DNA from 2 places in the Streptomyces sp. NPDC021749 genome. Region 2 is predicted to be linked to the other one. Evidence: riboswitches for the same ligand, from Rfam matches in the RefSeq annotation. Region 2 holds a riboswitch; the other holds the start of a gene.

Region 1 (9,575 bases), on a different contig from region 2:
CCCGCATAGGTTCCCAGGAACCATCAGCCGCACCCACGGGCGGAGGTCCGGCCTTGCCGGTTTGTACGAGGTGTGGGCACCGGAACGCCGAGGCGAGCCGGTTCTGCTCCAACTGTGGCGCGCCGCTGCGCGCGGGCGGGCAGCCCGAGCGGGCTTCCGAGACGACGTCGACGATCTCCATTTCGGGGCTTGAGGCGTACGACTCGGAGACGACGGGCCAGAACCTCTCGCCCGCCCTGTCGCCGGAGGCCCAGGCGGCCGTCGACGCCCTTCCGTTGGGTTCGGCGCTGCTCATCGTCCGCCGCGGTCCGAACTCCGGCAGCCGCTTCCTCCTGGACAGCGAGCTGACGACGGCGGGCCGGCATCCGCAGAGCGACATCTTCCTCGACGACGTGACGGTCTCGCGTCGCCATGTGGAATTCCGTCGCGGTTCGGACGGTCTCTTCACGGTCGCCGACGTCGGCAGCCTCAACGGCACCTACGTCAACCGTGAGCGCATCGACTCCGTCGCCCTCAACAACGGCGACGAGGTCCAGATCGGCAAGTACCGCTTGGTCTTCTACGCGAGCCAGCGAGGCGCCGGTATCTGACCGGCCAGGGAAGGCACATGCGCCATACACCGAAAGGCGGTGCCGGGGACTCCGGCACCGCCTCCTCGGACGGCAAGCCGGTGAGCATCGGCACGGTGCTCAACGTGCTGCGCGAGGAATTCCCCGAGGTCACCATCTCCAAGATTCGCTTCCTGGAGGCCGAAGGGCTGGTCGAGCCGAAGCGCACGCCTTCCGGGTACCGGAAATTCACCCCGGCCGATGTGGAGCGGCTGGCGAGCGTCCTGCGGATGCAGCGCGACCACTATCTGCCGCTGAAGGTCATCCGTGAGCATCTGGACGCCGTCGAACGCGGTGAGCAGGTCACGCTGCCGGCGCCCGCCGCGCCTGCCCGCGATCTGATCGAGGGCGTCCCGGAAGCGGGCGGCGAAACCCCCACGGCTGCCCGGATCGGCCGGGCCGAGCTGCTGGCCGCCGCCGAGGTGGACGAGTCGGCGCTCGCCGACTGGGAGTCGTACGGACTCATCGTCCCCCATGCGGACGGCGGATACGACATCGAGGCCGTCACGGTCGCCAAACTTGTCGCCGACCTGGGCCGTTTCGGTCTCGAACCACGGCACCTGCGGGTCGTCAAGGCGGCCGCCGAGCGCGAGGCGGGCCTGGTCGAGCAGGTCGTTGCACCCCTTCGGCGGCACCGTAATCCGCAGACCAGGGCGCATGCCGAGGCCACCGCCAGGGAGCTCGCCACGCTCTCCGTACGGCTGCACGCGGCGCTGCTCCAGGGCGCGCTGCGGGGCCGGCCGTAGTGAGCAAAAGAGTGCCCGACTACCCAAACCTGCCGGGCACGTCCTAGGGTTGCTGTGTGAACGAGCTCGACGTCGTGGGTGTCCGGGTGGAAATGCCTTCCAGCCAACCGATCGTGCTCCTGCGGGAGGTGGGGGGCGACCGTTACCTGCCCATTTGGATCGGGCCGGGTGAGGCCACCGCCATCGCCTTCGCCCAGCAGGGCATGGTCCCCGCCAGGCCGCTGACGCACGACCTTTTCAAGGACGTGCTGGAGGCGGTGGGGCAGGAGCTGACGCAGGTCCGCATCACCGACCTGCGCGAGGGGGTTTTCTATGCGGAACTGGTCTTCGCCAGCGGGGTGGAGGTCAGTGCCCGTCCGTCCGACGCGATAGCGCTGGCCCTGCGCACCGGAACGCCGATCTTCGGCACCGACGGTGTGCTGGACGACGCGGGGATCGCGATCCCGGACGAGCAGGAGGACGAGGTGGAGAAGTTCCGCGAGTTCCTCGACCAGATCTCACCCGAGGACTTCGGGACCAACAGCCAGTAGCCGGTGGGGCCGGACGGGCGAAGGGTCTGATTCCGGCCAAACTATTTAGCCATTCCCCGCGCGAGGTCACGAGAAACCACTCGTAGGGTGATTATCACTCGGCGTGGCGAGCGCGGCGATCGTTGACGCACCCCGAGTGACTGCATACCGTCGATATGGCAGGTCCCGTCCGGGACGTGGAGGACGGAGGGCGGCGTGGCAATCACCGGCGACGGTATGGCGGCGGAAGGGGCGTTGCCGCTCCACGTGGGCGCAACGGCGAACCGCACCCCGGCACCGGCCGCGGCGGTGTCGGGGGACTGCGAGGCGCAGAACATCGGCTATCGCGGCCCGACCGCATGTGCGGCAGCGGGCATCACGTACCGGCAGCTCGACTACTGGGCGCGCACCGGCCTGGTGGAGCCGAGCATCCGGCCGGCGTACGGCTCCGGTACCCAGCGGCTCTACAGCTTCCGGGACGTCGTCGTCCTGAAGATCGTCAAGCGGCTGCTGGACACCGGGGTCTCACTGCAGAACATCCGCACCGCCGTCCAGCACCTGCGTGCGCGGGGGCTGGCGGATCTGACGCGGATGACGCTGATGAGTGACGGCGCGACGGTTTACGAGTGCACCTCGCCCGATCAGGTCGTCGACCTGCTCCAGGGCGGCCAGGGCGTCTTCGGGATCGCCGTCGGCGTGGTCTGGCGGGACGTGGAGGGCGCGCTCTCGCAGCTGCACGGGGAGCGCGTGGACACCGGCGAGACGCTGATCGGGAAGAACCCGCACGACGAGCTGGCACGGCGGCGCAACCGGGCCGGCTGAGCCTCGGCTGCGGGTCGCGGCCCGGCGACGGGTCGATTGTCAGTGCCATGCGGCAGCATCGGACATGTGAGACCCGCGCCGACGATCCTGCATCTGGACATGGATGCGTTCTACGCCTCTGCCGAGCAGGCGGCGAAGCCGAGCCTGCGCGGGAAACCGGTGGTGGTCGGCGGGATCGGGCCGCGCGGCGTCGTCGCCACGGCGTCGTACGAGGCCCGGGTCTTCGGGGTGCGCTCGGCGATGCCGACGGCCCAGGCGCGGCGGCTGTGCCCCAACGCCGCTTATCTCAGTCCGCGTTTCACCCTGTACCGCCAAGTGAGTGAAACGGTCATGGGGCTGCTGCACGCGCTGTCCCCCCTGGTGGAGCCGCTGAGCCTGGACGAGGCGTTCGTGGACCTGGAGGCGGGCGGGGTGGCCCCGGAGACGGCCGCCGTACGGGCCGTGGGGGAGCAGTTGCGGCGCGACATCAGGGCGGCGACCGGACTGACCGGGTCGGTGGGGCTGGCCGGCGCCAAGATGCTGGCGAAGATCGCGTCGGAGCAGGCCAAGCCGGACGGCCTGGTGGTCATTCCGCCGGGCACCGAGCGGGAGCTGCTGGGACCCATGCCGGTGCGGGTGCTGCCCGGGGTGGGGCCCGCGACGGCCGAGACGCTGCGCCGGGCCGGGATCCACACCGTCGCGGAGACCGCGGAGGCCGGCGAGGCGGAGCTGGTACGGCTCCTGGGCAAGGCGCACGGCGCCGGGCTGTACGCGATGGCCCTGGGGCAGGACGACCGTCCCGTGGTGGCCGAGCGCGATGCCAAGTCCATCTCCGTCGAGGACACCTTCGAGGTCGACCTGACCGACCGGACGCGGGTGCGGACGGAGGTGCTGCGGCTGGCCGACCGGTGCGTCCAGCGGCTGCGGGCGGCCGGGCGTTCCGGGCGCACGGTGGTGATCAAGGTGCGCAACTACGACTTCTCGACGCTGACCCGCTCCGAGACGCTCCGCGGCCCCACCGACGACCCCGCGGTCATCCGGGAGGCCGCGGTGCGTCTGCTGGAGCTGGTGGACACCACCGGCGGCGTCCGGCTGCTGGGCGTGGGGGTCAGCGGGCTGGCCGACTTCACGCAGGAGGACCTGTTCGCCCAGCTGACGACGGAGCGGGAGGCCGAGGAACTGGCGCGGGCCGCGGAGCAGCGGGCCGGCAGTGAGCCGGTCGAGGAGGAGCCGGAGGAGGAGCGGCCGCGCCGCTGGCATCCGGGCCTGGACGTGGTCCACGACGAGTACGGCGCGGGGTGGGTACAGGGCAGCGGGCTGGGGAGAGTGACCGTCCGCTTCGAGACGCCGTGGTCCGCACCGGGGAGGGTGCGGACCTTTGCCGTCGAGGACCCGGCACTGCGGCCGGGGGAGCCCCTGCCGCTGGTGGGCGGGGAGCCTGCGGCGGATCAGTCCTCCGATCCGGCGATCTTGCCGAAGTCCGTGTCGGAGGTGCCCGAATTGCCCGGGGAGACCGCGTCGGAGTCGGGGGAGGAGATATCCAGGCGGTAGTGGTGGTAGAGCTGGAGTTCCTGCTCAGGGGAGAGATGGCGGCCCACACCGAAGTCCGGGGCATCCTTGATCAGCTTGCGGTCGTACGGGATGTGCAGGCCCTCGCCGACCATTTTGCTGGGCTCCAGGGGGACGAACGCGTCCCGGCTGAAGAGCCCGGTGCGTACGGCCGCCCACTCCGGTTCCCCCGTCGCGTCGTCCAGATAGACCTCGTCGATGGTGCCTATCTTCGCGCCGTTGCGGTCGTACGCTTTGCGGCCGATCAGGCTCCGGGGATCGATATCGGTTTGCACGGCCCCTCCAATTGGTCGCAACTGCCCTGTGACAACTACCAAACGGCACATTTCATGCCCCGGCCACTCGAAGGATCCTTCGAGTGGTGCGCTGGTAGGCTGGCGAATGGCCGCAGAACCCGTGCGGGAGAGTCCTTTGTCGTTCGCGACCAGGGCGCCGAAGGAGCAAATCCTCCCCGGAATCTCTCAGGCACACGTACCGCACGGACGAGGTCACTCTGGAAAGCAGGGCGGGCCACGGAAGGCACAGCTCCGGGACCCCTCCTCACCGACGGTGAAAGCCGGACCGCCGTGCGCGGGCCGGTGAAGCTCTCAGGTTGAGATGACAGAGGGGGAGGCCGTCCGGGCACCCGCGCCGTGGTGCCCCTCGTAGGTCGTACTGACCAGGAGGCCCCCGCAGATGACCACCAACCGCATCTCCTTGACCGAGCTGGAGCGCGGCATCCCCTTCGAGCACCGGCACATCGGCCCCGACCACGAGGCGCAGGCCAAGATGCTCGCGCACATCGGATTCGGGTCGCTGGACGAGCTCACCGCCGCCGCCGTACCCGACGTGATCAAGAGCGCGGAGGCGCTCGGCCTGCCGCAGGGCCGTACGGAGGCCGAGGTCCTCCAGGAGCTGCGCGGCCTCGCGGACCGCAACCAGGTGCTGTCCCCCATGATCGGCCTGGGCTACTACGGCACGTTCACGCCGCCGGTGATCCTCCGCAACGTCATGGAGAACCCCGCCTGGTACACGGCGTACACCCCCTACCAGCCGGAGATCTCGCAGGGCCGCCTGGAAGCGCTGCTGAACTTCCAGACCATGGTCGCCGACCTGACCGGACTGCCCACCTCCGGTGCCTCCCTCCTGGACGAGGGCACCGCGGCGGCCGAGGCGATGGCGCTCTCCCGCCGCGTCGGCAAGGTCAAGCAGGGCGTCTTCCTGGTCGACGCCGACTGCCTGCCGCAGACCATCGCCGTGATCGAGACCCGCGCCGAGCCGACCGGCGTCGAGGTCGTCGTCGCCGACCTCTCCGAGGGCATCCCCGCCGAGATCGCCGAGCGCGGCGTCTTCGGCGTCCTGCTGCAGTACCCGGGCGCCTCCGGTGCGGTCCGGGACCCGCGCGCCGTGATCGAGCGCGCCCACGAGCTCGGCGCGATCGTCACCGTCGCCGCCGACCTGCTGGCGCTGGCCCTGCTGACCTCGCCCGGCGAGCTCGGCGCGGACATCGCGGTCGGCACCACCCAGCGCTTCGGCGTCCCGATGGGCTTCGGCGGGCCGCACGCCGGTTTCATGGCGGTGCGCGAGCAGTACGCGCGCAGCCTCCCGGGCCGCCTCGTGGGCGTCTCCATGGACGCCGACGGCCACAAGGCCTACCGCCTCGCGCTGCAGACCCGCGAGCAGCACATCCGCCGTGAGAAGGCCACCAGCAACATCTGCACCGCGCAGGTGCTGCTCGCCGTCATGGCCGGCATGTACGCCGTCTACCACGGCCCCGAGGGGCTGCGGACCATCGCCCGGCGCACCCACCGCTACGCCGCGATCCTCGCCGAGGGCCTGCGGGCCGGCGGTGTCGAGCTGGTCCACGGCGCGTTCTTCGACACCCTGACCGCGCGGGTGCCCGGCCGGGCCGCCGAGGTCGTCGCCGCCGCCCGCAAGGCCGGCATCAACCTCCGCCAGGTCGACGCCGACCTCGTCGGCATCGCCTGCGACGAGACCACCGGCCGCGCCCAGCTGGCCGGCGTCTGGGCCGCCTTCGGCGTGCAGGCCGACATCGAGAAGCTCGACGCGACCACCGACGAGGCGCTGCCGCAGGCGCTGCTGCGCACCGACGACTACCTCACGCACCCGGTCTTCCACCAGCACCGCTCCGAGACCGCGATGCTGCGCTACCTGCGCACCCTCGCCGACAAGGACTACGCGCTGGACCGCGGCATGATCCCGCTCGGCTCCTGCACGATGAAGCTGAACGCCACCACCGAGATGGAGCCGGTCACCTGGCCCGCGTTCGGTCAGCTGCACCCCTTCGCGCCGGCCGACCAGGCCGAGGGCTACCTCACCCTCATCCAGGAGCTGGAGGAGCGCCTCGCCACCGTCACCGGCTACGACAAGGTCTCCCTCCAGCCGAACGCCGGCTCCCAGGGCGAGCTGGCCGGCCTGCTGGCCGTACGCGCCTACCACCGCGCCAACGGGGACGACCAGCGCACGGTCTGCCTGATCCCGTCCTCGGCACACGGCACCAACGCCGCCAGCGCCGTGATGGCCGGCATGAAGGTCGTCGTCGTCAAGACCGGCGAGGACGGCGAGGTCGACGCGGACGACCTGCACGCCAAGATCGACAAGCACCGTGACGAGCTCGCGGTCCTGATGGTGACCTACCCCTCCACCCACGGCGTGTTCGAGGAGCACATCACCCAGATCTGCGCCGCGGTGCACGACGCCGGCGGCCAGGTCTACGTCGACGGCGCCAACCTGAACGCGCTGGTCGGTCTCGCCGAGCCGGGCAAGTTCGGCGGCGACGTCTCGCACCTCAACCTGCACAAGACCTTCTGCATCCCGCACGGCGGCGGCGGCCCCGGTGTCGGCCCGGTCGCCGTCCGCGCCCACCTGGCGCCGTACCTCCCCAACCACCCGCTGCAGCCCACCGCGGGCCCGGAGACCGGCATCGGACCGATCTCGGCGGCCCCCTGGGGCTCCGCGGGCATCCTGCCGATCTCCTGGGCGTACGTCCGCCTGATGGGCGGCGAGGGCCTCAAGCGCGCCACCCAGGTCGCGGTCCTCGGCGCCAACTACATCGCCAGGCGCCTGGAGCCGCACTACCCCGTGCTCTACACCGGCCCCGGCGGCCTGGTGGCGCACGAGTGCATCATCGACGTCCGGCCGCTGACCAAGGCGACCGGCGTGAGCATCGACGATGTCGCCAAGCGGCTGATCGACTACGGCTTCCACGCGCCGACGATGTCCTTCCCCGTGGCCGGCACGCTCATGATCGAGCCGACCGAGAGCGAGGACCTCGCCGAGCTGGACCGGTTCTGCGACGCGATGATCGCCATCCGCGCGGAGATCGAGAAGGTCGGCTCGGGGGAGTGGGACAAGGACGACAACCCGCTGCGCCACGCCCCGCACACCGCGGCCGCGCTCAGCGGCGACTGGGCCCACCCGTACTCCCGCGAGGAGGCCGTCTTCCCGGGCGGTGTCGTGGCGGCCGAGAAGTACTGGCCGCCGGTGCGCCGCATCGACGGCGCCTTCGGTGACCGCAACCTCGTCTGCTCCTGCCCGCCGCTGGACGAGTACGACGGCTGAGCCGTTCCACCGCAGCAGCAAGGGCCCTCGGCAGGTTTTCTGCCGGGGGCCCTGGTGGTTCTACCGGGTGCGCGGGGTCAGGCCGCCGCGGTGACCCGGGCCCGGTGCGGGGCGATGACCTGCCCGTCCGGCAGCAGTTCACCGGTGTCCTCGAAGAGCAGGACGCCGTTGCAGAGCAGGCTCCAGCCCTGCTCCGGGTGGTGTGCCACAAGGTGTGCGGCCTCCCGGTCGGTGGAATCCGCTGACGGGCAAGGTGGTTGGTGCTGACACATGGGAGTTGTCTTTCGCTGCGGTGTGGTGAACGTCGTCGTGCGGCTCGATGAGCTCGATGAGATGGCCATGGCCGCTCCCCCGTTTCTTCGGTCGGTCCCAGTGTTGCCCTACGGAGGGGATTCCGCAGGGATTTCGCGGCAGCGGTACTCACTCGGTATCGACGCGTCACCCGTGCGGGCGGTTGCTCCCAATTGCTCTCCTCTTCAAGGGGGTTGGGAGTGGTATCCACGGGCTAGGCCGCGCGGGTGAGCACGACAGCGTGCCCCGCGGCCGGAAAAGGCCACGGGGCACGCTCGTGAGGGGCGTGGTACGCCGGTGCGCGGGTACCCGGAAGGGCGCCGCCGGCTTGCGGCTCAGGCCGGTTCGCGCAGCTGCAGGGGCGCGGAGGCCAGACGCAGGGTGAGCCGGGGAAGCAGGTCGGCGACGCGGTGCGGGCGGTGAGCGGCGATACCGGGCGGCGCGGGCGCCAGCGGCACCAGCAGGTCACCGGCGGCCGGCAGCCCCCCGGTCCCGTCGGACGAGAGGTCGTCGTGCAGCCACAGGGTGAGCATGTACAGCTCCGGTACGGACAGCAGTCGCGGCTGGTAGGGCGCGGTGAGCGCCTCGGACTGCGCCAGCGCCCGTTCGGTCGAGGCCACGTAGGGGCCGCCGCAGAACCGTCCGAACGTCCAGCCGTCGGCGGTGAGTACCGCCTCGGCGGTCGCCACGGCCCGTTCACCGCCGCGGACCAGGAACTGCCAGCCGGCCAGCCGGGTGTGCGGCGTGCCGTCGGCCCGGCTGACGTCGTCCCAGACGTGCAGGGGCAGGGGGTGGTCGGGGCTGAGCGGGCCCTGGTGGGCGCGCAGGGCGGGAACGGGGGCCTCGCGGACGGCGGTGGGCGAGCCGAGGGCGGTGAGGATGCTGCGCAGGGCAGGCGTGGGGGCAGGGGCAGCGTGCAGCGGCATGGTGGGTCGCCTCTCACTTCGGAGACACGGTGGAGCATGGCAGGTGCAAACGGCGCTGTTTGCGTGCGGGGTCAGAGCGTGGCCGGCCGGGGCTGCGGCCCGGCGTGGGGAATCAGGGCCTGTCGCCGAACCACGGCACGGGCGGGAACACCGCGACACGGGGCGCCAAGTCTCTGCCTCGTAAGCGGAGTTTATACGACGTATGTTCTGAAAGTGTTTCGGCTACTGGCCTTGCGGATTTCCGGCAAGGCGCAATCAGGACCGGTCCGCGAGGTGATTTCCTCCAATTTGTACGGAGCCTTTGCCGCGCCACCTCGCATTGCCTCGCCATTGCGGTAGGCCGGATCTCGTCGGCGAATCTCACGAGCGAAATGCGGGTGGCGATCGCCGCTGAGATATGCCGGTGGAAGATGCCCGGCGCCGCACCACTTCGAGCCTATCGGTACCCGGTCGCCCCCGAGGCGTTATCGATCAGATTGCCGGGGCATCATCGACCGTAGCGCGAGCCCCGGCGTGCCCGGGTTCGCCCCCAAGCGGCCCGTGGCCGCGGGCCGTTCACTGGAG
Region 2 (9,575 bases):
ACGCGGCCGAGGCCACATTGGCGATGTTGGAGCCGGCCGGCGAGATGAAGGCGCCGAACTGCAGCAGGGTGACCACCCAGTGCAGCATCAGCAGCTCGGCGAGGTCGGCGAACGGCGAGCTGAGGTTCACGCCCTGCCAGCCACCGGCCTGCGCCAGCTGTCCGGGCGGCACCGACCCGAGGTACGCGGTCTGCAGCGCCAGGTAGATCACCAGGCCCAGGGCGAGCGCGCCGACCAGCGCGACCGGGATGGCCCGGCCCGGGTTCCGGGCCGCGCCGCCGAGGTTGACCACGGCCTGGAACCCGTTGAAGGCGAAGACCACGCCGCAGGTGGTGACGGCGGTGAGCACGGCCGACCAGCCGTACGGGGCGAAGCCGCCCTGCGCGGTGAAGTTCGAGGTGTGGAAGCCGGAGGCGGTCAGCGCCACCACGGCGAGCACCGGGATGGCGAACTTCACCACGGTGAGCACGGTGTTCGCACGGGCCAGCAGCTGCACCGACCAGTAGCAGGTCAGCCAGAGCGCGACGGTCAGGGCCAGCGCCACGGCCAGGCCGGACGCCGAGAGCTGGTGGCCGGCCCCTTCGACCAGCCCCTTCGCCCAGCCGAAGTCCCAGGACGTCATGTACTGGGTGGCGGCGATCGACTCGATCGGGATGAGTGAGGCGACCGCGATCCACACCGCCCAGCCGGTGAGGAAGCCGAGCACCGGCCCGTGCGAGAGGTGGCCGTAGCGGGCCATCCCGCCGGGTACCGGGTAGGCCGCGCCGACCTCCGCGTAGGACATCGCGATCATGCCGATGAAGACGGCACCGATCACCCAGGCGACCAGCGCCGCGGGGCCCGCCACCTGGGCGGCGGCACCGGCGCCGAAGAGCCAGCCGGAGCCGAAGATCGAGCCGATGCCGATCATGATGAGGGCGAAGAGGCTGAGCCCCTTCCGGTCGCCCGCGCTCATGTCCATGGGGTGGTGCCGTCCGTCCTGCTGTGGGAAATGCCCCCTCGCCGTTGAAGGGCCGCTGCGTATGCCGCTGACACCTTATTTCGCGCCAAACACCGTGAATCACCGGAATCCACGTGAGGGCGGGCGATGTTGGGGAAAGGGGGAGGGGGAATCCGGGCATGCAGACCACGAGCCCGGGACCAACGGCCCCGGGCTCACGGCCCGTTGAGCCCCGGCCCGCCGCTCACCGGCGGGCCGGAGGATCACCGCATGAGACGCGTCACAGCGACGGGTACAGCGGGTACTTCTCCGCGAGTGCGGTGACGCGGGCCTTGAGGGCTTCGGCGTCGTAGTCCGGCTTGAGGGCCTGGGCGATGACGTCGGCGACCTCGCGGAAGTCGTCGGCCGTGAAGCCGCGGGTGGCCAGGGCCGGGGTGCCGATCCGCAGACCCGAGGTCACCATCGGGGGGCGCGGGTCGTTGGGGATGGCGTTGCGGTTGACGGTGATGCCGACCTCGTGCAGACGGTCCTCGGCCTGCTGGCCGTCGAGCTGGCTGTTGCGCAGGTCGACCAGGACGAGGTGGACGTCGGTGCCGCCGGACAGGACCGACACGCCGTGCTCGGTGACGTCGTCCTGGACCAGGCGCTCGGCCAGGATCTTGGCGCCTTCGAGGGTGCGCTGCTGGCGCTCCTTGAACTCGTCGGAGGCGGCGACCTTGAAGGAGACCGCCTTGGCCGCGATGACGTGCTCCAGGGGGCCGCCCTGCTGGCCCGGGAAGACCGCGGAGTTGATCTTCTTGGAGATCTCGGGGGTGGCGGAGAGGATGACGCCGCCGCGGGGGCCGCCGAGGGTCTTGTGGGTGGTGGTGGTCACCACGTGGGCGTGCGGCACCGGCGAGGGGTGCAGCCCGGCCGCCACGAGGCCCGCGAAGTGGGCCATGTCGACCATCAGGTAGGCGTCGACCTCGTCGGCGATACGGCGGAAGGCGGCGAAGTCGAGCTGGCGGGGGTAGGCCGACCAGCCGGCGACGATCAGCTTGGGGCGGTGCTCCTTGGCCAGGCGCTCGACCTCGTCCATGTCGACCAGGTTGGTCTTCTCGTCGACGTGGTAGGGGACGACGTTGTAGAGCTTGCCGCTGAAGTTGATCTTCATGCCGTGGGTCAGGTGCCCGCCGTGGGCGAGGTTGAGACCCAGGATGGTGTCGCCCGGCTTGAGCAGGGCGAACATGGCGGCGGCGTTGGCCTGGGCGCCGGAGTGGGGCTGGACGTTGGCGTAGGGCGCGCCGAAGAGGGCCTTGATGCGGTCGATGGCGATCTGCTCGACGACGTCGACGTGTTCGCAGCCGCCGTAGTAGCGGCGGCCGGGGTAGCCCTCGGCGTACTTGTTGGTGAGGACGGAGCCCTGGGCCTCCATGACGGCGACGGGGGCGAAGTTCTCCGACGCGATCATTTCGAGGGTGGACTGCTGGCGGTGCAGCTCGGCGTCGACGGCGGCGGCGACGTCGGGGTCGAGCTCGTGCAGGGAGCTGTTCAGAAGCGACATGGGTCTTCCTGGAGGAGTCAGAGGGCGCGGGGAGCTGCCACTCGGGCGGGGTGGCTCACTCGGTGATGAACGCGGCGTACTCGTCGGCCGACAGCAGCTCGGCGGGCTCGTCGCTGATCTTCACCTTGAACAGCCAACCGCCCTCGAACGGGGCGGAGTTCACCAGCGAGGGGTCGTTGACGACGTCCTCGTTGATCTCCACGATCTCGCCGTGCACGGGCGCGTAGAGATCGCTGACCGACTTGGTCGACTCCAGCTCACCGCAGCTCTCGCCCGCCGTGACCGTGGAGCCGACCTCCGGGAGCTGCACGAAGACGACGTCGCCGAGCGCGTTCGCCGCGTGCTCCGTGATGCCGACCGTCGAGACGCCTTCCTCGGCGGCCGACAGCCACTCGTGCTCCTTGCTGTAGCGCAGCTGCTGGGGGTTGCTCATGGCTCGATTCTCCTGTACGCGAGGGTGTGATCGTGAATGGGGGCACCTCCCCGGACGAAGTCCGGGGGGAACGTCTTGCACAGTGAGACGCGCGGTGGCGCGCCGCCGTCCGGTCCGCCGGGGCGGAACCGCTACTTCTGCCGCTTGTAGAAGGGCAGCGCGATGACCTCGTACGGCTCATGGCTTCCACGGATGTCCACGCGGACACCCTCGGTGCCCGGGGTGGCGTATGCCGCGTCGACGTACGCGATGGCGATCGGCTTGCCGAGCGTGGGGGAGGGGGCGCCCGAGGTGACCTCGCCGATCACCGTGCCGTCGGCGGAGACGACCGGGTAGCCCGCGCGCGGGACCCGGCGGCCCTCGGCGATCAGCCCGACCAGCTTGCGCGGCGGGGCGGTCTCGGCGCGTTCGGCGGCCCTCTCCAGCGCGGCGCGGCCGACGAAGTCGCCGTTGTTGGCCGTCTTCTCGAACTTCACGACCCGGCCCAGGCCCGCGTCGAACGGGGTGGTGGCGGTGGTGAGCTCGTGCCCGTACAGCGGCATGCCCGCCTCCAGGCGCAGGGTGTCCCGGCAGGACAGGCCGCACGGCACCAGGCCGGCGTCCTTGCCGGCCTCGGTCAGCGCCTCCCAGAGGGCGACCGCGTCGGCCGGCCGGACGAACAGCTCGAAGCCGTCCTCGCCGGTGTAGCCGGTACGGGCGATCAGCGCCTCGACGCCGGCGACCGTGCCGGGCAGGCCGGCGTAGTACTTCAGGCCGTCCAGGTCCGCGTCGGTCACCTTCTTGAGGATGCCGGGCGACTCCGGGCCCTGGACCGCGAGCAGTGCGTAGGCGTCCCGGTCGTCCCGGACCACGGCGTCGAAGCCGCCGCCCCGGGCGGTCAGCGCGTCCAGCACGACCTGGGCGTTGGAGGCATTGGCGACGACCATGTACTCCTGGTCGGCGAGGCGGTAGACGATCAGGTCGTCGAGGATGCCGCCCTCGGCGTTGCAGATCATGGTGTACCGGGCGCGGCCGGTCTTCACCCCGCCGATGTTGCCGACCAGGGCGAAGTCGAGGAGGTCGGCGGCCTGCGGGCCGGTGACGGTGATCTCGCCCATGTGGGAGAGGTCGAAGAGACCGGCGCGGGTGCGGACCGCGACGTGCTCGTCGCGCTCGCTGCCGTAGCGCAGTGGCATGTCCCAGCCGGCGAAGTCGGTCATGGTCGCGCCGAGTGCCCGATGCGTGGCATCGAGCGCGGTGCGGCGGGGGGCATCAGTCATGGTTCTGGGCTCCCAGGCAGGGGTGACAAGACGTTCTCCCCATCTGTCATCGGAACCTGAGAGGTTCACCGGGAGCCCGCGAACGGGCCCGGTTTGCACCTTGGGTGGAGCCGCCCCGTGGGCCGGGCCGGCTCGCTTTTCAGATCTGCCTCGCCCGCGCGGTATAGGGGCCTGAGAGATTCAAGGGAGGACTTGCTCCTTCGGCGCCCCGCCGTGGCGGCCGGGGACTCTCCCGCGCGGATTCAAGCGGCCGGTATGCAGTTGGCGGTGCACGAGTGAAACGGGATGTGCACGTGGCGCGCACATCATTGCACGGGATCGCCGAATACAGGAGGCCCGGTTGCCGCACCGTCCCCGACGTGGGCGGATCGGACAATCGCCTTGATGGCCATTACCTTTTCTTGACACTGTGCGGGTAGGGAACCGGCCCCGGGCCGGACCGCAACCCGGACACAACCCGGACGGGGAGGGTGATCACGGTGCACAGGGACGCGGCACTCGCGGCCGCTTCGGGGGCCGGACCCGAAGAGCCGGCGGCGGTCCGCGCCGCCGCCTCCCGGGCCCGGCGCCCGGCCCGCCCGGTCGTGCGGCCGGGGCGCGGCGCACGGGTGGTGGACCTCCGCGGCGGGCGCCGGGCCCGGCCCGCCGCCGAGCTGCGCTTCCCGCCCGGCGACCTGGTGGTCGTCTCCGGCCTGCCCGGCAGCGGCAAGAGCACCCTGATGCACCGCGTCGTCCCGACGCTGGACGGCGGCGGCGCCGAGGTGCACCGGATCGACTCCCAGGACGTCCGCGAGCGCTGGGAACGCGGCCGGCTGCGCCGGCTGCCCTACGGCCTGTACCGCCCGCTGGTCCGGGCCGCGCACTACCTCGCGCTCGGCCGGGCGCTGCGCTCCGGCCGCAGCGTGGTGGTGCACGACTGCGGGACGCTGGCGTGGGTGCGCCGCTGGATCGCCCGGGCGGCCGGCCGCGGCGGCCGCGGGCTGCATCTCGTGCTGCTCGACGTGACACCCGAGGTGGCCCGGGCCGGCCAGGAGGCGCGCGGCCGCGGGGTCTCGGGGTACGCCTTCGCCCGGCACCGCCGGGCGGTGTCCCGGCTGGTCGACGGCGCGGAGGCGGCGCGGCTGCCCCGGGGGTTCGCCTCGGCCGTGCTGCTGGACCGCCGTGCGGCGAGCGCCCTGGAAACCCTCACCTTCCGCTGACCGCCGCGGCTCTTCCGTCCGCGCCGCCGCCCGCCGCGGCGTGACCCGCCCGGTGGGCGCGGCCTCCGCCTCCCCTCGTCTAGGGTCTTGGGCCAGAAAGTGCGAGTGCGGTGTGGAACACGGGTGGATGCAGATGAACTTTCCGGAGCAGGGGATACCTCAGCTGGCCTGGCCGGCGAACGAGCTGGAAGAGGTGCTGGCCGCGTCGGTCGGGCATCCCGGCGCCGGCGGCCGGATCGTCGAGGTCCTGGGCCGCAGCCGGCTCTGGGTGCCGCTGCCCAACGGCGGCGGTCCGGACGGCGCGGGGCTCGGTACCGCCGGACTGGACCTGCCCACCGTCGACATCGGCGGACTGGCCTACGTCCCCGTCTACAGCTCCGAGCAGGAGTTCCTGCGGGTCGTCGGCTCGCACATGTCCTTCACCGTCGCCCCGGCCCGGGAGTTCGCCCGCGGGCTGCCGCCGAAGGTCGGGATCGCGGTGAATCCGGACGGGACGGTCGGCGTCCCGCTGCCGCCGCCCGCGGTGGCCGAATTGTGTCGCTCGGGACGTCAGGAACCGGACAGCGCGGCACTGCCGAGCGGCGCCCGGGTCCGGCTCTTCGAACCGGACTGGCAGGACGAGCCGGTGGACTTCCTGGCCGCCGCCGGACTGGAGTTCTCCGGCGTCGGAATTGTCCTGACTGCCCGGCGTGTCCTGGCCAGTGTGGAGGGCGACACGCCCGCGCTGTTCGTCGGTGTCCAGGTCGCCACGGCCCCCGAGGCGCTGCACGACGGCTCGGCCCGCGACGCGGTGCTCGCCGGCCTGGGACGCGCCCTGGGCGCGGTGCCGGTGCCCTGGCCCGTCCAGCTCGTCATGCTCGACCTCGCCCAGGGCGACCCGGTCGCCGACTGGATGCTGGAGCGGGTGCGGCCCTTCTACTCCCGCGACCACTCCTAGGGGCCGCCGTCGTTGCGGACCCCGCGGCCTTCCGGCCCTGGACCATCGGCAAGCTCTAAGCTGGTTGGATGACGCGCGGGCGCACCCACACGTGCCCTGCCGAGAGAAGGGACGGACCACGTGAGTGCGGGTGCGCATCAGGGGCCGGCGGCGGCCGGACAGCTGGAGCAGCTGCTGCAGCAGGTCTCGCCCGGCCGTTACGACGCCTACGAGGCGCTGTTGCACGCACTTGCCGCCGGTCAGGTCTGGATGCTGCTCTGGCACGGCCGGGCCGGTTCGCCCGACGCGCAGTACGGGAACATGGAGGTCGACGGCCTCGGCTACGCCCCGTGCGTGACCTCCGCGCCCGAACTCGCCGCCTCCGGCTGGAACCGCGACCACGAGGTCGTCAGCGGCCCGGACATCGCCGCCGCGCTCTTCCCCGACCGCTGGGGGCTGTGGCTGAATCCGCACGCTCCCGGTGGTGGAGTCGGCATTCCGTGGCTCGATCTGCGCCGGATCGCCGGCGGCCTCGACCGGCTGCCCGCCGGCCCGCTGCGGATCTCCGAACCGGTCATCGACATCCCGCAGTTCTACGCCCTGCTGGCGCAGAACGCCCATCGCACGCCCGCCGTACGCTCGTTGCGCCGCGCCTGGGTGCAGCCCGCGCTCGGCGCCCCGTATCTGGCGATCGGTCTGGATCTGTACGACACCGGCCCGCAGGCGGTGGATTCGGCCCGGTTGATGATCCAGCAGTCGATCGGTGCCGTTCCGGACGGACTGCCGGTCTCCACGGTCGCGATGAACGACGAGTACGACCCGGTCGCCATGTGGATGCGGGCCGCCGCCCGGCCGTTCTTCGACCGTGACGGCTACACCCAGCAGCCGGCCCAGCCGCCGGCCCCCTCGTACGGCTACGGCTACCCGCGCCCTTACTGACAGCTGGTCTCTCCCGCCGGAGCGTAGCGCTCCGGCGGGTGTCCTACGGTGAATTCGCCCCGTACACACCGCGGTTGAGGCATTCTCCCGCGGCCCTTCGCTCCGCTCAGCCCGAACTTGTGTCCGTATAACGGAACGTCGTGGAGCACATCACAGTTGCGCATCCTTTCCCCGCCAGGGCTGGTGACTGATCGCGAAGGGGATGAAGACTCCGGAAACAACAAGGGCCTCGGTCCTTTGTGCGAGCGTGATTCCGGGCGGCGTCGTGTGAACCGCTCCCTTCCGCGAGATGAACTCCCGCGAGGACCACCGGACTTGCTCCGCAGTGCACCACTTGACGTGAACCAGGCCGCTACCGCGGCGGGCAGGGGCCGGCCACCGTCGGCCGAGAGGGGTCAAAGGCACCGTGACCGCACCGATCGAGACCACCGGGGCGGCTGCCGAGGCGCAGCCGGAAGCGGTGCTGGAGGGCGTGGCGAGCAAGCGCATCGAAGGGCGCTCGCTCGGCCAGATCGCATGGCTGCGCTTCCGGCGGGACAAGGTCGCGGTGGCGGGTGCCATCGTTGTCATCCTGCTGATCGTCGTCGCGGCGTTCTCCCGTCCGCTGCAGGCGCTGCTGGGGCTGGACCCCAACGCGCCCAACGAGTCGCTGATCGACCCCAACACCACGCTGCCCAAGGGGGACTTCGGCGGAATGAGCGGGGACCACCCGCTCGGCGTGGACCCGAAGTTCGGCCGCGATCTGCTCGCCCGGGTCCTGGAGGGCTCCTGGGTGTCGCTGATCGTGGCGTTCGGCGCCACCCTGCTGTCGGTCGCCATCGGCACCGTGCTCGGAGTGATCGCCGGCTTCTACCGCGGGCGGGTGGACGCCTTCATCAGCCGCATGATGGACGTCTTCCTGGCGTTCCCGCTGCTGCTGTTCGCCATCGCGATCTCCGCCTCGCTTCAGGGCGGCGCCTTCGGCCTGGAGGGCCTGCCGCTGCACATCTCGGTGCTGATCTTCGTGATCGGCTTCTTCAACTGGCCGTACATGGGACGGATCGTGCGCGCGCAGACCCTGTCGCTGCGCGAGCGGGAATTCGTGGACGCCGCCCGGGGCATGGGTGCGCGCGGACCGTTCATCCTCTTCCGTGAGCTGCTGCCCAACCTGGTGGGCCCGATCATCGTCTACTCGACGCTGCTGATCCCCTCCAACATCCTCTTCGAGGCCGCGCTGAGCTTCCTGGGCGTCGGCATCCAGCCGCCCCAGGCCTCGTGGGGCGGCATGCTCAACCAGGCGGTCAAGTACTACGAGGTCGACCCCCAGTACATGATCGTCCCCGGCCTCGCGATCTTCGTCACCGTGCTCGCGTTCAACCTGCTCGGTGACGGTCTGCGGGACGCGCTGGACCCGCGCAGCCGCTGACGGCACCGCGGGCATCCGCCCGGCCGCCACCGCGCTTTGTGTTGTGACGTTTCTCGACGAACGAAGACCGAACGAAGACGTACGAAGACCGAACGAAGGGGACACCGACCACCATGCGAAGGTCAGTTCCGGCCGCGACCATAGCGGCCATCACCAGTGCGGGCCTTTTGCTGGCCGGCTGCAGCGGGGGCAAGGGCTCCTCGGAGGGCTCCGGCGAGGCCAACGCGGCCACCAAGGGCATCGTCAACGCCTCGGACGCCAAGGGCGGCACGGTCACCTACGCGATGAGCGACGCCCCCGAGTCGTTCGACCCGGGCAACACCTACTACGCCTTCATCTACAACTTCAGCCGGCTCTACGCGCGCCCGCTCACGACCTTCAAGCCGGGCCCCGGCACCAAGGGCAACCAGCTGGTGCCGGACCTCGCCGAGTCCATGGGCAAGCCCAGCGACGGCGGCAAGACCTGGACGTACAAGCTCCGCAAGGGCGTCAAGTACGAGGACGGCTCCACCGTCACCTCGCAGGACGTCAAGTACGCCGTGGAGCGCTCCAACTTCGCGCGTGATGTGCTCTCGCTGGGCCCGAACTACTTCCAGCAGTTCCTCAAGGACAACGACGGCGGCGGCTACAAGGGTCCCTACAAGGACAAGAGCAAGGCCGGTCTGAAGTCCATCGAGACCCCGGACGACCAGACGATCGTCTTCCACCTCAAGAAGCCGTTCGCCGAGTTCGACTACCTGGTCAGCGCCCCGCAGACCGCGCCGGTCCCGCAGGCCAAGGACAAGGGCGCGGACTACACCAAGTCCGTGCTGTCCACCGGCTCGTACAAGTTCCAGAGCTACCAGGAGGGCAAGCAGCTCACCCTGGTCCGCAACCCGCAGTGGTCGGCGAAGACCGACCCGCTGCGCAAGCAGCTCCCGGACAAGATCGTGCTGAACCTG

What was found. Region 2 has a riboswitch for glycine ahead of gcvT (glycine cleavage system aminomethyltransferase GcvT). Riboswitches for the same ligand answer to the same signal wherever they lie in the genome.
Region 1: linked by a shared signal. The riboswitch ahead of gcvP (aminomethyl-transferring glycine dehydrogenase) and the one ahead of gcvT (glycine cleavage system aminomethyltransferase GcvT) in region 2 are both predicted to bind glycine.

Annotation. Positions count from the first base shown of each region.
Region 1 covers NZ_JBFACE010000065.1:9,369-18,943, reverse strand. Annotated here, with positions in the region: gene AB0G35_RS35240 (FHA domain-containing protein) at 1-590, shown strand, start outside; gene AB0G35_RS35235 (MerR family transcriptional regulator) at 608-1,354, shown strand; gene AB0G35_RS35230 (bifunctional nuclease family protein) at 1,411-1,884, shown strand; gene AB0G35_RS35225 (MerR family transcriptional regulator) at 2,080-2,685, shown strand; gene AB0G35_RS35220 (DNA polymerase IV) at 2,752-4,215, shown strand; gene AB0G35_RS35215 (PRC-barrel domain-containing protein) at 4,113-4,508, opposite strand; glycine riboswitch at 4,623-4,720, shown strand; gene gcvP (aminomethyl-transferring glycine dehydrogenase) at 4,909-7,794, shown strand; gene AB0G35_RS35205 (DUF5999 family protein) at 7,872-8,066, opposite strand; gene AB0G35_RS35200 (hypothetical protein) at 8,421-9,011, opposite strand.
Region 2 covers NZ_JBFACE010000014.1:92,092-101,666, forward strand. Annotated here, with positions in the region: gene AB0G35_RS16430 (APC family permease) at 1-961, opposite strand, end outside; gene glyA (serine hydroxymethyltransferase) at 1,221-2,483, opposite strand; gene gcvH (glycine cleavage system protein GcvH) at 2,539-2,916, opposite strand; gene gcvT (glycine cleavage system aminomethyltransferase GcvT) at 3,048-4,175, opposite strand; glycine riboswitch at 4,325-4,420, opposite strand; gene AB0G35_RS16450 (AAA family ATPase) at 4,649-5,374, shown strand; gene AB0G35_RS16455 (enhanced serine sensitivity protein SseB) at 5,508-6,311, shown strand; gene AB0G35_RS16460 (enhanced serine sensitivity protein SseB C-terminal domain-containing protein) at 6,432-7,229, shown strand; gene AB0G35_RS16465 (ABC transporter permease) at 7,636-8,634, shown strand; gene AB0G35_RS16470 (ABC transporter substrate-binding protein) at 8,748-9,575, shown strand, end outside.